3 regions of the Agreia sp. Leaf244 genome follow, and region 1 is predicted to be linked to each of the others. Evidence: predicted binding sites of a transcription regulator. Region 1 holds the regulator's gene; each other region holds the start of a gene.
What was found. Region 1 encodes LexA, which represses DNA repair genes until DNA is damaged. Its sites were predicted from a motif close to TCGAACANNTGTTCGA; they were not measured.
Positions count from the first base shown of each region.

Region 2: a site for LexA is predicted at 2,785-2,800, ahead of ASF06_RS12075 (HNH endonuclease signature motif containing protein). Genes of this name have one in related genera too.
Region 3: a site for LexA is predicted at 2,670-2,685, ahead of ASF06_RS01675 (HNH endonuclease signature motif containing protein). Genes of this name have one in related genera too.

Region 1 covers NZ_LMLX01000007.1:24,731-29,638, forward strand. Annotated here, with positions in the region: gene ASF06_RS17675 (histidinol-phosphate transaminase) at 1-761, opposite strand, end outside; gene ASF06_RS17680 (LysM peptidoglycan-binding domain-containing protein) at 818-1,165, opposite strand; gene lexA (transcriptional repressor LexA) at 1,449-2,129, shown strand; gene hflX (GTPase HflX) at 2,240-3,772, opposite strand; gene ASF06_RS17695 (class I SAM-dependent methyltransferase) at 3,814-4,425, shown strand; gene dapF (diaminopimelate epimerase) at 4,433-4,908, opposite strand, start outside.
Region 2 covers NZ_LMLX01000004.1:7,180-12,087, forward strand. Annotated here, with positions in the region: glycine riboswitch at 44-139, opposite strand; gene ASF06_RS12055 (LysR family transcriptional regulator) at 269-604, shown strand; gene ASF06_RS12060 (copper resistance CopC family protein) at 618-1,340, opposite strand; gene ASF06_RS19710 (hypothetical protein) at 1,382-2,104, opposite strand; gene ASF06_RS12070 (cupin domain-containing protein) at 2,154-2,615, opposite strand; gene ASF06_RS12075 (HNH endonuclease signature motif containing protein) at 2,865-4,220, shown strand; gene ASF06_RS12080 (ABC-F family ATP-binding cassette domain-containing protein) at 4,267-4,908, opposite strand, start outside.
Region 3 covers NZ_LMLX01000001.1:360,353-365,260, reverse strand. Annotated here, with positions in the region: gene ASF06_RS01695 (LCP family protein) at 1-74, shown strand, start outside; gene ASF06_RS01690 (UDP-glucose dehydrogenase family protein) at 136-1,452, opposite strand; gene ASF06_RS01685 (hypothetical protein) at 1,618-1,908, opposite strand; gene ASF06_RS01680 (hypothetical protein) at 2,082-2,459, opposite strand; gene ASF06_RS01675 (HNH endonuclease signature motif containing protein) at 2,818-4,278, shown strand; gene ASF06_RS01670 (SDR family oxidoreductase) at 4,262-4,908, opposite strand, start outside.

The sequences.
Region 1 (4,908 bases):
AGGTGATACGGAAGCCGAACGAGGCGCAGCGCATCCGCGATCGCGGGGTCGGCGGCCAGATAGCCGAGCCGCGCACCCGCGAACGCGAACGCCTTGCTCATCGTTCGGGAGACGATCAGTCGCGGACGGCCCGGCAGCAGAGTGAGCGCCGATGGCGCACCGGCGGGCGCGAACTCGGCGTAGGCCTCGTCGACGATGACGATCTTGTCTGTGGCGTCGTAGGCGGCCTCGATGGTGTCGAGCGACAGCGGGGTGCCCGTGGGATTGTTCGGGGAGCAGAAGATCACGATGTCGGGATCGTGTTCGCGAATCGCCGCGACCGCCGTGCTCGGAGAGATCTCGAAGTCGGCGTCTCTCTCAGCACCGATCCACGTCGTACCCGTTCCCGAGGCGATGATGGAGTGCATCGAGTAGGTGGGCGGGAAGCCCAGTATCGACCTGCCCGGCCCGCCGAAGGCCTGCATGATCTGCTGCAGGATCTCGTTCGATCCGTTGGCGGCCCAGATGTTGTCTCGGGTCAGACCGTGCCCGAGATACTCTGCGAGGCCGTCGCGAAGCTGAGTGAACTCGCGATCGGGGTATCGATTAATCGTGAGAATCGCACGGGCGAGGGACTCGATGATGTCTCGTGCAACCGGCTCGGGAATCGGGTGCGTGTTCTCATTGACGTTCAGCTCGATGCGCACGTGCTTTTGAGGTGCGCCGTATGGGGACTTGCCCCTGAGGTCGTCACGGATCGGGAGGTCTTCGAGAGAGGTCACTCGACGATTTTAGTGCGACTACTCCACCGTGCCACGCGCCCCGGCGCCGACGGTGATCAGTACTTGCTGGGAACGGCGAGACGCTGGCCCGGCTGAACCTCAGAGGAAGGAAGCTGGTTCAGGCTCACGATGTCTGCGATGACATCGCGCGGGTCGGCCGTCGGCGCCATCTCTTCTGCAATGCCCCACAGGGTCTCGCCTGCCTGCACCGTGACGTAGTCGAACGACTGCGAGGCTGCGGACGACTCGGCGCCGCTGGCGACGGCGCTGTTCGCACCGAACACGGCCAGGGCGACCAGGGCGGCCACAAGGGGAAGCGACGCCAGCGCCGCGAGCACGATGCGACCACGGCGCGTGATGCGCAGGTGGACGGTGTTCGTCGTGGGAGCGGGTAGAGCGGTCATGGCAACCTCCAGGAGAAATTCGTATCCGGTGCTCGGCCGGGAGCACCGGATACGAAGCTGTGTTCCGAATATAGCTTCGAATGTTCGATAGATCAAGTTCGAAAGCCGAGAAATATCGCGACACACTCGAACATGTGTTTTGTTTGCACCCTGAGTTGGATACAGTTTCGACTGTCGATATGAATTGCATCACCAGCCACCGACAGTGCATCAGCAGCCACCGACATCGCTCGTCGACGGCGACCGGCACACCCGCAAACGACCCGCCCGGAAAGCAGGAGAAATGACCACGGAACGTGGAACGAGACGACGCAAGAGTCTCTCGGAGAAGCAGCTGGCCATCCTCGGGGTCGTGCAGCGCTCCGTCAGTCAGCGCGGATATCCGCCGAGCATGCGGGAGATCGGAGACGCCGTCGGCCTGGCGTCGCTGTCGAGCGTCACGCACCAGCTCAACCAGCTCGAACTGAGCGGCTACCTTCGGCGCGACCCGAACAGGCCACGCGCCATGGAGGTGCTGATCGACGTCCCGACGCCCGATTCGGTCACGGAGACCAGCGAACAGTCCGAGTCCTCGGCACCCATGGGCGACGCGGCCCTTGTGCCTCTGGTGGGTCGGATCGCCGCAGGTATTCCGATCACGGCGGAGCAGCAGGTCGAGGAGGTGTTCCCTCTCCCCCGCCAGCTCGTGGGCAGCGGAGACCTCTTTATGCTGAAGGTCGTGGGAGAGTCCATGATCGACGCCGCCATCTGCGACGGAGACTTCGTCGTGGTCAGGTCACAGCAGACGGCGGAGAACGGCGACATCGTTGCGGCCATGCTCGACGGCGAGGCGACCGTGAAGGTGTTCAGGCAGCGCGACGGCCACACGTGGCTCCTGCCCCGCAACTCGAACTTCGAACCGATCGTGGGCGACCATGCACAGGTGCTCGGCAAGGTCGTGTCGGTTCTTCGCTCGGTTCGCTGAGGCAGACGCAGACGCGACTCCCCGTTCACACAGAAAGGGCCCCTGGCGATCATTCGCCGGGGGCCCTCTCTCGGTGTTCGGTCTGAGGGAGACCTCGTGGGTTCTGCGGGTCAGTGGGCGACCGCGAACTCCTCGAGGGCCTGCTCGTACTCCGGGTTGACGAGCGCGCGCACCCGGGTTCCGCCTTCTTCGTAGTCGGTGCTCAGCACGGTGTTGTGGTCGTGGAGCAGCGCGACCAGGTCGCCGCGCTCGTACGGAAGCAGAACGTCGACCGTGATGGTCGGCCGTGGAAGCGCCTGCTCGACCATCTCGAGCAGCTCTGCGATGCCCTCGCCGGTTCGTGCGGACACGAACACGCTGCGTGGCTCGAGGCCGCGCAGCACGATGCGATCGCTGTCGGAGATCAGGTCGCTCTTGTTGAAGGCCACGATCTCGGGGATGCCCCGCGCCCCGACCTCGCCGATCACGTCGCGCACCGTCGCGAGCTGGCTCGCGGGGTCTGGATGCGCGCCGTCGACGACGTGGATGATGACGTCGGCGTCTGCGACCTCCTCGAGGGTCGACCGGAAGGCCTCGACGAGCTGGTGGGGCAGATTGCGCACGAAGCCGACCGTGTCAGCAAAGGTGTACTGCCGACCGTCTTTCGCCGTGGTCTTGCGAACCGTCGAATCGAGCGTGGCGAACAGGGCGTTCTCGACCAGCACACCGGCGCGGGTCACCCTGTTGAGCAGCGACGACTTTCCGGCGTTGGTGTAACCAGCGATCGCCACCGACGGCACGGCGTTGCGCTTGCGATTCGCCCGCTTCGCGTCGCGCGCCGGCTTCATCTCGACGATCTGCTTGCGCAGCCTCGACATGCGCGTGTGGATGCGGCGACGATCGAGCTCGATCTTCGTCTCACCGGGTCCGCGGGATCCCATTCCGGCGCCCGCGCCTCCCACCTGGCCACCGGCCTGGCGCGACATGGAGTCACCCCAGCCTCGGAGCCTCGGCAGCAGGTATTCGAGCTGCGCGAGTTCGACCTGCGCCTTGCCCTCGCGGCTCTTGGCGTGCTGGCTGAAGATGTCGAGGATCACGGCCGTGCGGTCGATCACCTTGACCTTGACCACGTCTTCGAGCGCACGACGCTGGCTGGGAGCGAGCTCGCTGTCGGCGATGACGGTGTCCGCGCCGAGAGACTGTACGAGGTCGCGCAGCTCCTGCGCCTTGCCCTTGCCGAAGTAGGTGCTGGGGTCGGGTGTCGGACGGCGCTGCAGGAGACCCTCGAGCACGACGGCTCCGGCGGTCTCGGCCAGCGCAGCCAGTTCGTGCATGGAGTTCTCGGCATCGGTCAGGCTGCCCTGGGTGTACACGCCGATGAGAATGACATTCTCGATGCGGAGCTGCCTGTACTCGACCTCTGTGACGTCTTCGAGCTCTGTGGAGAGACCCACGACACGACGAAGCGCCTGGCGGTCCTCGCGCTCGCTCTGGTCGCCGTCGAATCCGGACTCCCGGCCCGTGGTGTCACGCTGGAGGGCCTGTGCCGCCGAGTTGGTGAACAGCGAATAGCCGGCCGCCCGCGTCTCCGCCCTGGCGAGCACTCTCGCGACCACGTCGTCGGTGTCGCGAGCCTCTGTTGTTGCTTCAGTGTTTTCGGTCATCTGACTCAAGGATATCCCTCCCGGTTTGCTACTGTCCCTCTATGACGAATGAGCACTATTTCTCGGCCACCCCGGGGAGCCCGCTCATCCCACGAGAGATCTCGGTGCGCCTCGCCGATACGGATTACTCGCTCGTCACCGCCGGTGGCGTCTTCAGCCCCGACCGCATCGATGCCGGCACGCAGGTGCTGCTCGCCAACACCCCGGCTCCCCCGCCCGGCGGCAATCTGCTCGATCTGGGCTGCGGATGGGGACCCGTCGCCTTGACGCTCGCCCTGCTGTCGCCCCGGGCTCAGGTCTGGGCGGTAGACGTGAACGAGCGGGCTCTCGATCTGGTGCGTTCGAACGCCGAGCGCCTCGGCCTCACCAATATCAACGCCGTCCTCGCGCCGGATGTTCCCGACGACGTTCGGTTCATGACGATCTGGTCGAATCCGCCGATTCGCGTCGGCAAGGCCGAGCTGCACAACATCATGAAGACGTGGCTCCCCCGGCTCGAGACCGGGTCGGATGCCTGGCTCGTCGTGCAGCGCAACCTCGGCTCCGACTCGCTGCAGCGCTGGCTTCAGGCGGAGTTCCCCAACGATCTCCAGGTGACTCGAGCCGCCACGAACAAGGGCTACCGCGTTCTTCGGGCTCGCGCCTCGTCCTGACCGGGCGTCACGCCAACGACAGGTCGCCCTCGAAGACGAGTTCGGCCGGCCCTGACAGCGAGACGTGCTCGCCGTCTTCCGCGGCGAACATGCGAACCCCCACCGTTCCGCCCGGCACGTCGACCCGCCAGATGTTCGGCGCTCCACGCCCGGCCCAATGCCTCGTGGCGAGGGCCGCGGCAGCGATTCCCGTGCCGCAGGAGAGCGTCTCTCCACTGCCCCGTTCGTGAACGCGCATCGTGATGCGTCCGACGCCGTCGGCGACAAGGGGTTCGTGGGGAACGACGAACTCGATGTTCGCTCCGTCGCGCGGCTCCGGGTCGACCTGCGGAATGTAGCTCAGGTCGGCCGACGCGAGTTCGTCGGCGTCGGCGAGGGCGACGACGATATGGGGATTCCCCACATTGATGCCCTGCCCTGGACGGGCCACGGCCAGGTTGCGGGCGCGCACGAGGGGTTCGCCCTGTTCGAGTCGCCACCGCC
Region 2 (4,908 bases), on a different contig from region 1:
CGGATCGAACGAACGAGTGTTCGCGATCTCTTTTCAGAGTGGCCTGTTCGATGCGGTACACGTACCTGAGAGATTGGTGGGGAGAATTGCTCCTTCGGTGCCTGCCGGTGTGACCGGCGGGCTCTCCCGCATCGCGTGATGTCGGCCCGATATTCGATTGTGCGGCCAGCCTAGCAACAACCCCGCGAGCACGCGTGCCGCGCGACCGCGTAACCTCGGAAGTGACCGGGCGCACCGCGCAGTCAGAACGGATCCCGTGGACCATCGTTTGAACAGGCTCTTCATCACCGCTGCGAAGGAGTTGCACTTCGCCAGGGCGGCGAAGCTCGAGGGCATTCCGCGTTCGAGCATGATCGCGGCCGTCAAGCAGCTCGAGCAGAATCTCGGCTACCCCCTGTTCGACTACGACGCCGAGACGACCGTGCTGACGCCGGAGGGCGTCGCCTTCGCAGAGAAAGCGGCTGCCGACCTCGCCAAGTCCACCGGCAATTCGACCGTCACCGCTCCGCAGGCCGGAGGCAAGGCGAAGGCGTCGAAGGGCAAGGGACGCGCCCCCGCGGTCAAAGGAGCGCCGCGGGTCGGAAAGCGTAGACAGAGCCGCTGAGCCTGTCGAAGCGCTACTCCTCCTTCGATGGCCCCTCGGGCTTCTCGAACGGGTCGCGCCGGGTTCGCCGAAGGGTGAGCACGATGACCGTGACGATCAGCGCCAGACCTCCGATCGAGACAGCGATCGCAACGCCGATGCGGCCGCCGTCGTCGCTCGTGTCGCCATTCACCACAGGGTCAGCGGTCGCCGACAGGGTCTGCACCGGCGCCTCTGCCAGCGCCGTCATCGTGGGCTCTGGCGTGGCGACAGGGGCCGAATTCTCGCGCGGCGAGCCCGCCCACTGGTCTCCGCATACGGGCGCCGCCGGCATCCCGGGCAGGGAATTCGCGGTGTCGACCGGCTGGTACTCGAAGGTATAGCTGCCCGAGGTCGGATGCCCGTCGCTCGACACCACCTGCCACGTCGCGGTGTACGTTCCGGGGTCGCCCAGGGCGACACCGGTGGATGCGACGAGGCCGTCGACGACGACGCACCCGTTCTCATGGAACGCGCCCGACGCATCCGTCACCTGGATCGCGAAGGCGCTCGTGTCGCCGCCCAGCGTGAGGAGCTCGTCGCTGTAGGTCAACGTGACGACGGTCGGATCGACGGTCACGACCTCGCCGGCCGCGGGGGTCGACGACTCGAGCGCATCGTGCGCCGAGGCACTGGATGCGCCGGCAAGCACGAGTGCCGCGCCGAGAAGAGCGGTCGCGGCGAGCGCGGAGGGCAGGGCGAGAAGGCGTCGAGTCACCCGCCTCACGATAGCCGACCGCACGCCGCCGTTGCCGTGAGTCAGGCCGCCGCGACCGCACGCTCCGTGGGCACATCGAAGGGTCGCCGCCGATCGCGCACCGTGACGATGCCGATCGCCGTCACCCAGACGAGCCATGGGAAGGTCGCGAAGAGAGCGGTGCCCGCTCCGCCGGCTGCGACGAAGGACGCGGGGTCTGTGCCACCGAACATGGTCGGCACGGCCGCGAGGTTGAGGATCGCGACGCCGTAGGCGAGCCAGCCCGTCCACCGCGGCAAGGCCTCGGAGCCCAGCGTCACGTAGGCGCTGGCGGCGGCCACCAGGGCCGTCAGCACGCATCCGATCGAGCCGAAGAGAATCGTGTGTCCGACGGTGAGGGCTCGAAGCACGGAGTAGTCACCCGTCATGCCCGTGACGTCGAGGGCGGTCCCTGCCTCCATCGCATCGCCAACGAGTGTCACCGCCACGAAGACGAGCCCGGCCCCGTATGCGAGGTCGGCGACCCACTGCAATGCCGGCTCGGAGTGGGTGATGAGTTGTCGGAACCCGGCGAGGAACACGATGAGGGCGGCCATCAGCAGCGTGTCGATGAGGATCGTGAACATCGTTCCGTCACTCGTGCGCGTCATGAAGTCGACGAGGGCGACTTCATCGTCGAGGCTGGGTCTGGCGCCCACGACGAACACCTGCACCGAGAACTCGGTAGCGGTGAGGATCGCGACGGCGATGGCCGCGATTCCCGTCCAGAGCCTGACGTCGGGCATGAGCTTTCTGTGTGGATGATGCGTCATGGTGCGGTCTCCCCCGGATGCGCTAGGCGTCGCAGTGCGACAGGTCGGTCTCGGCGAGCGGCTTGCCTTCGGGAATGATGTACGTCACCCAGAGAACGACGTTCTCATCGCCTTCGTTTCGGCCCTCGTGGCGGTATCCCGCCCCTTCGATGATGCTGTCTCCCGTCTCGTAGACGTGCGCGCCACTCGGATAAATGTCGGCGTAGTGGGTGAGCGACCCTTCGGCGACCACGGCGACGAGCTGCCCGTAGTGGCAGTGCACACCCGTGGTCGCACCGGGCTCCAGCGTGATCTCTCTGAAGGTGACCCCGACGCCGTCGTCACCCGACACGGAGACCTCGACCGGGGCATCCTGCTCGCCGGCCGCGAGATCGACGGCCTGCACAGGTGCGTGCGTCTCGACGCTGGATTCGGTGGCGGTCGCGGATGGCGCCGCCGATTCCGTCGCGGATGAGGTGTCGGCTGCGCTGGAGCACGCCGACATCGCGAGGGCCGCAGCACAGAGGAGGACGGCGACGCGAACACGGTGGAGTGGGCGGGGTCGAGACGCTTTCATGGTCAGCCTTTCGAGCAGCACTGTCGAGTCGCGCGTTGTGCTACACAGCGTAGTGAGTCGGCCGTGGCGAGGCGGGGTGAAGTTGTCACTTAATTTATCGAACATACGTTCGAATCTTCGCCCGACGATGCTATGCTTGAGTGGTAGATAGATCGCACTCCACGCGAAAGGTACGCTGTGATCACCGAGCCCGACTCTCATCTAGTCAGCTCGTTTCGCGCGGCTATCGACGACGTACACGAGGTTTCCCGGCAGATCGCCTCGCTGCACGCCGAGCGGGCGCGGTTGGTCACCGTTGCACGGGCCGCGGGTCAGGCGCTCAACCCGGTCGACCGGTCGGGCGAGGGCCCGCAATGGTCGGCAGAGGCCGTCGCGAGGCGCGAGTTCACGACAGAACTCGCCTCCTCAGAGAACCTCAGCGAGCGGGCGGCCTACGCCCTCATAGAGACCAGTGGCGAGCTCGCCGAGACCTTCGTGCACACGCACCGCGCGCTTTATTCCGGCGACATCTCTCTCCGCCATGCCGAGATCATCGTGCAATACGGCAGTTGCCTCCCCGACGAGAAGCAGCTCGATTTCGAACTGCGCATGCTCGAGCTCGCCAAAAAGCAGCCCGTGCACATCCTGCGCACGAGAGCCGGTCGAGAAGCCAAAGCCGCCACCATGGAGGACGCGGTCGAGCGTCATCTGCATGCTGCCGAGACCCGCAACACGTTCGTCGACAGCACAGACGACGACGGGATGTCGGTCTTCGGAATCCGGCAGCCCGCTGTCGAGAACGAGGCGATCCGCGATCGCGTGCACCGGTTCACTCTCGCCCTCAAGGCCGCCGGTGATCCCCGCACGATCACGCAGCTTCACGCGGATGTGGCGGCAGATCTGCTCTTGAACGGTCACCTCAGCATGCCGGGCGCTCCGGCACACGCGGTGCGCGCACACGTCTATGTCACCGTTCCGGCGCTGTCGCTGCTGGGATTCAGCGACGAGAGCGCGGCTCTCGAGGGATACGGTCCCATCGACGCGCTGACAGCGACCCGGTTGACCGTCAACGCCCCCTATTTCTCGCGGGTGTTGACCGATCCCACCACCGGGGCCGTCATCACCGCCGGCATCACCCGCTACCGACCCGACCCGAGAATGCGCGAACTGGTCGACCTCATCCACGTCACCTGCAGATTCCCGGGATGCACTCGAGTCGCCCGCGACTGCGACGCAGATCACAACGTGCCGTTTCCCCAGGGTGAAACGTCGATCACGAACCTCGTTCCGCAGTGCGGGCCCCACCACAAGGTCAAACACAAGACGGCGTGGCAGTTCATCACCCGAGCCGACGGCACCATGATCTCCATATCGCCGTCGGGCCACACGAGGCAGCACGAACCTTCACCCTTGGCGAAGCCCGTGCCCAGACGCATCAGCTTCCCCGACGCACCCGACAATGCCGACCCGCCGGCGCGCAATTGGTACCGCGGCACGGTCGACGACGGAGTACCCGGCTCACCTGTCACGGGTGCCGACGAGCCGCCTTTCTGAGACGAGCCGCCTCTCTGAGACGACCGTTGCGCAGCGCCACCGGGGGTTACGCAGCCGTCACGTCGATCTCGCCGGGCTCTGCGCCCGCCGCACCGAACACGAGCATCCTCGTAGCGATCTTGTCGGTGAAGAACCGGTCGTGGCTCACCACGACGACGGCGCCGGGAAAGTGCACGAGGGCGCGCTCCATGACCTGGGTGCTGGCGAGGTCGAGATGGTTGGTCGGCTCGTCGAGCAGAAGAACGGATGCGCCGGACAACAGGCACTGGGCCATGGCGACGCGGGCGCGCTGCCCTCCCGAGAGCTCGCGGATGCGCTTCTTGAGGTCGGCCTCCGAGAACTGGAACATGGCCAGGAATCGTGCCACCGACTTGCGCGTCGCTGTGAGGGCGAGACTGTCGGGCAGGGCGTTGACCGCATGTGTGACCGTGTCGTCGAGGTCGAGCTCGTCGAGCATCCGGTTGTACGAGACGACCTTCGCGCCCGACGCCCAGTCCACGTGGCCGTGATCCTGTTTCTCGTCACCGGTGAGCACGCGCAGCAGGGTGCTCTTGCCGCTGCCGTTCGCGCCGAGCACCACGATGCGATTGCCGCGACGGATCTCGAAGCCGAGACCGGCGAACAGCATCTTGTCGCCGTAGGACTTCTCGAGTCCCTCGACGCGGCACAGCACGTCTTTGATGTGCAG
Region 3 (4,908 bases), on a different contig from region 1:
CCTTCGTGGCCGTGAAGTCGGCCTTCCAGAGCGACTCGGCCGAGCAGTTCGCGGCGCTCATTCCGCCGAAGTAGTCGCTGAGACCGAAAAAGAGGGACCGCAATGGCGCGGTCCCTCTTTTTCTCGTACTGCCTGCTAGGGGCGACCCAGCCCGATGTAAGACCAACCAGCGGCGCGCCAGGCCGTCGCATCCAGTGTGTTGCGGCCGTCGATGATCGTCGCCGTCTTCACCAGCGGAAGTGCCCACGCCGGGTCCATGTGCCGGAACTCGTCCCACTCCGTGACCAGCACGACCAGGTCGGCATCCTGCAGCGCCGCGGCCGGCTCGACCTCGTACGTGAGCTGTGGATGCACGCGGCTGGCCGTGTGGATCGCCTCGGGGTCGGTGGCCACGACGTTCGCACCAAGGCCCTTGAGCTGCACGGCGACGTCGAGCGCCGGGCTGTCGCGGATGTCGTCGGAGTGCGGCTTGAACGCCAGGCCGAGAACGGCGATCTTCTTGCCGTTCACCTGGCCCCCGAGCGACTCGACCGCGAGGTCGACCACACGCTGGCGGCGACGCAGGTTGATGGCGTCGACCTCCTTGAGGAAGGCGACGGACTCGCCGCGGCCCAGCTCCTCGGCGCGAGCGGTGAACGCGCGGATGTCCTTCGGCAGGCACCCGCCGCCGAAGCCGACGCCGGCCTTCAGGAACTTCCAGCCGATGCGGTCGTCGAGGCCGATGGCGGTCGACAGCTGCGTGACGTCGGCGCCGGTGACCTCGGCGATCTCGGCCATCGCATTGATGAACGAGATCTTCGTCGCCAAGAAGGCGTTGGCCGAGACCTTCACGAGTTCGGCGGTCGCGTAGTCGGTGACCACCAGTGGCGTGTCCTTGCCGAGTGCCGACTCGTAGACACCGTCGAGCAAGGCCTTGGATGCCTCGGCCTGGGCCGGCTCGGGCGGCAGCCCGTACACGAGACGGTCGGGAGAGATGGTGTCTTGAACGGCGAAGCCCTCACGCAGGAACTCGGGGTTCCAGGCGAGCATCGCGCCCGTGCCGGATGCCGTCACCTTAGCCGCGAGATCGGCGGCGGTGCCGACGGGCACCGTCGACTTGCCGACCACCAGGTCGCCATCCGAAAGATAAGGGAGCAGCCCGTCGAGCGCCGCGTTCACATAGGTGAGGTCGGCCGCGTAGCTGCCCTTCTTCTGCGGCGTTCCCACCGCGATGAAGTGCACCTGGCTACCGGCGGCGTCGGCGAGGTCTGTCGAGAAGCGCAGTCGACCCGTGGCCGTGGCCGACGTGAGGATCTCGGGCAGGCCCGGTTCGAAGAACGGCGCCTTTCCCGCGGCCAACGCGTCGATCTTGGCCTGGTCGATGTCGATGCCGATCACGTCGTGACCGAGCTCGGCCATCGACGCGGCGTGAACCGCGCCCAGGTATCCGCATCCGATTACAGAGAGCTTCATTTGCTGCCTTCCCCCGATTGAGCAAAGTGATGCACCTCGTCGTGCTTATCCATCCCTCATTCCTACCAGACTTATGTATCCGGCGAGTTTCCTTCAGGGGTGCAGCCGCGCATCCGGCCCGGTTTCAGCGCGCGGGTGGCCGGCTCAGTTGTTCGTCTGGCCGATTCAGTCGTTCTCTGCCGTGTGGGGCCGCCAGGCCAGGCGGCGTTCGGTCAGGGATCGGATCAGGGGAGTCGTGTCGAGTTCCTGGTGCGGCGTCGCCGAGTCGGAGATCTCGAGGGCTTCGCCCGGGGAGAGAACGAGCTGCACGACCGGGCCATCGTGGTCGATGACGACCGGAACGTCGATGATCACCACACGCCCGCGACGGCTGGCGGCGGCCGAGAAATTCGAGACCGCCTGTGCGACATCGTCGGTCGTCACGAACGACTTGCCCTGGCATCGGATGAACTTCATGTCGGCCCCCTCGACACGATCACGACAGGTGTCCCGTCGCCTGCATCGCTTCTTCGCGGTTTCTTGTTGGATCGTGCCTTAAGGCTAGTCCTGCGCGTGCGCGACGGGGCTGGCGCTAGCCAGGCGGGCTTGGATGCCGTATGGTCGCGCGGTCACGCGAGTGTCTGGCGACGTCATGGCAGGGTGAATTCGGGCGCGTGTTGCGGCGGGAGAGGGTCTGGAAGCGGGTAGTCCTCTACGTCGCCGTTGATGTCGCCCACGGTAGTGACGGTCTCGGCATCGAAGTTGAGGATGTCGCCGGCGTAGAGCTCCATGGCGCCGCCCCTGCGGGGGCCGTTGACGTTGTTGAGGTAGGCAAGTCCGACGCAGAAGCGGTCGGAGATGAAGTCGGGTATGTCATCGGCAGCGACGACATACGCCACCGGCGTGCCGTCGTGATCGAGCAGTGCCTGGCCGGTCGCCCCGGCGCGGGGTCCGCTGTCGACGGCGATCTGCTGGCGTCCGCCACTGATCTTCGGCTTGTCATCGGATCTGAGGGGCGTACAGGACATGGGCTCGAAGACGTCGCCCGCGTTATCAGGTACGACGGTCGGAGTCGGGCTGGGAGTGATGGCTGAGGTGCTCGCGCTGCTGGGTGTCGGGGCTTTTGTCCGCGTAGGTGCCTGTGTGTTCGTGCAGCCGACGAGGATTGCTGTCGCGATGGTAGCGGTCAGGGCCGCACAAACGAATCGTCTTCGCCTCATCTTTGCAACTTTAGTCTTTAGAACACTTGTTCTACTGTGTGCGATACGGTAATCTATGTCTATAGAAACAGTATTCGACACAATCCGAGCCTTTACGGCTCGTCTGTCGAGTATTCATGGTGCCACCGACTTCTCAGAGTTCACCTCTGATGAGTTGAAGACATTCATGAGCATCACGGCGGGTCTCAGGCACGAGGTCGATCGAGCGCTGGCCTGTGGGGCTGCCGAGATCAACCAGCGCTCCCGCAGAGAGCTCGGCGGGGCGGGGCTCGCGAAGACCGAGGGGCACCTGAATCCGCAGTCGATGATCGCCGCGTTGACCGGCAGCACGAAGGCCGACGCCCGAAAGATCGACAACCTCGGCAAGTCTGTGATGCAGGCGTCGCCAGTGCGGTTCGCACCGCCCGGCGGGCAGGCCGACGCAGGGCTGCCGCAGCGGCCGTGGTTCGCGTCGATCACAGAGCGCATGCAGTCGGGCGCCATCAGCCCCGACAGATTCGAGGCGTTGCGTGCGGGGCTCGGCGGCAGCGCCGATGACGTGTCTCCAGAGGCGCTGGCCGCGGCGGCAGACCGAATTCTCGAGTATCTGCATCCACTCGACGCGCCCGAGCTGGTCTATCGTGACGCCCGAAACGCGCGTGCGCTGCTCGATCGCGCGAGCGTGGCGGAGAACGAGCGCGAAATGCAGGCCAGGCAAGAGGCGAAGATCTACACGGATCGAGACGGGATGGTTCATCTGCGCGCGTCGTTCGCGCCCGAAGACGGCGCCTGGTTCAAGAACACCCTCGACTTGCTACTCGGTCCCCGAATCGGCGGGCCTCGACTCGTTCACGGCAAGGCCGCGACCATGGCAAAGGCTCTCGAAGACGACCCGCGCACGACCGAGCAGATCCGCGCCTCGGTGCTCGTGGCCCTGCTCAAGGCCGGTGCCCTCGTCGACGAGAACGCGCTGCTCGCGCAGAAGCGGCCAACGGTGCAGGTCGTCGTCAGGGCCGACGAACTCACGCGGCCCAACAGCGACGGTGTCGCATTCATCGAAGGAACGGGCATCCCCGTCTCGATGAAGACCATCGATCGACTGGTCTGCGACACCGGGTTCGTTCCCCTGATTGTCGACTCCGCGGGCGCGCCGCTCGACCTCGGCCGGGAGGTGCGCCTCTTCGCGGCCAAGCAGCGCCTGGCGATCGCCTCCCTCCAAGACGGATGCGTCGTGGCGGGGTGCAACGCCCCGCCGTCGTTCTGCGAGGTGCATCACATCGATCCGTGGAGCGAAGGCGGCAAGACCGATGTCGAAGACGGAGTCCTCCTCTGCAGGTTCCACCACATGCACCTGCACAATCACGGTCATCGCATAGCGCGGATCGTCGGCGAACGCTACGAAGACAGCTACCGCTGGGTGCCGCCGGCAGAGTTCGATCCGCTGCGATCACCCATCAGAGTCAGGTTCCGTGGGGTCGCGCTCCACTATGCCCATGCGAGTGCGAGTGCGAGTGCGAGTGCGAGTGCGAGTGCGAGTGCGAGTGCGAGTGCGAGTGCGAACGCGGGTGCGGGTGCGCGCACGAACAGAAACCGACCGCGGAAGCCGAGTCCGTCACCCGGCCCCGTTCGGTTCACGCGGCGGGGATGAGCCGCTCGTGTCGGTAGCGATCGAAGAGGGCCGTGAACGAGTCCACTGTGCGGTGATGGGTGTGGAACCCGGCCAGGCGGCTCTTGCTGATGTCGGTCACGACCTCGATGTCACGGCCCAGGTCTGCGTCGGTGTGCCACCACGACGCGAGGCGGCCGAGGTCTGGCTCGACGAGGTCGTGCTGCGCCGCGATCGTCGCCCACACCTCGTCCATTCCCTCCATCTGCTGCTCGAGAGGTCGCGGGCTCGTCTCGAAGCCGACGGGCTCGACGCCGAAGTATGCGGCGAGCTTCGGCCACATCCAGCGCCAGCGGAAGATGTCGCCGTTCACCACGTTGAACGCTTCGTTCGCGCCCGCCGGCGACGTGGAGGCCCAGACCATCTGCTCGGCGAGAACGGTGGAGTCGGTCATGTCGGTCACGCCGTTCCACTGCGTCTCGCTGCCGGGAAAGACGAAGGGTTGATCGAGGTGACGGCAGATCGAGGCGTAGGTCGCGAGCGTGAGCCCCATGTTCATCAGGTTGCCGACGGCGTGGCCGATCACCGTGTGGGAACGGTGAACCGACCAGGTGAAGCCCTGGCGCTCTGCAGCAGCGAAGAGCTCGTCCTCTTGCGCGTAGTAGAAGTTCG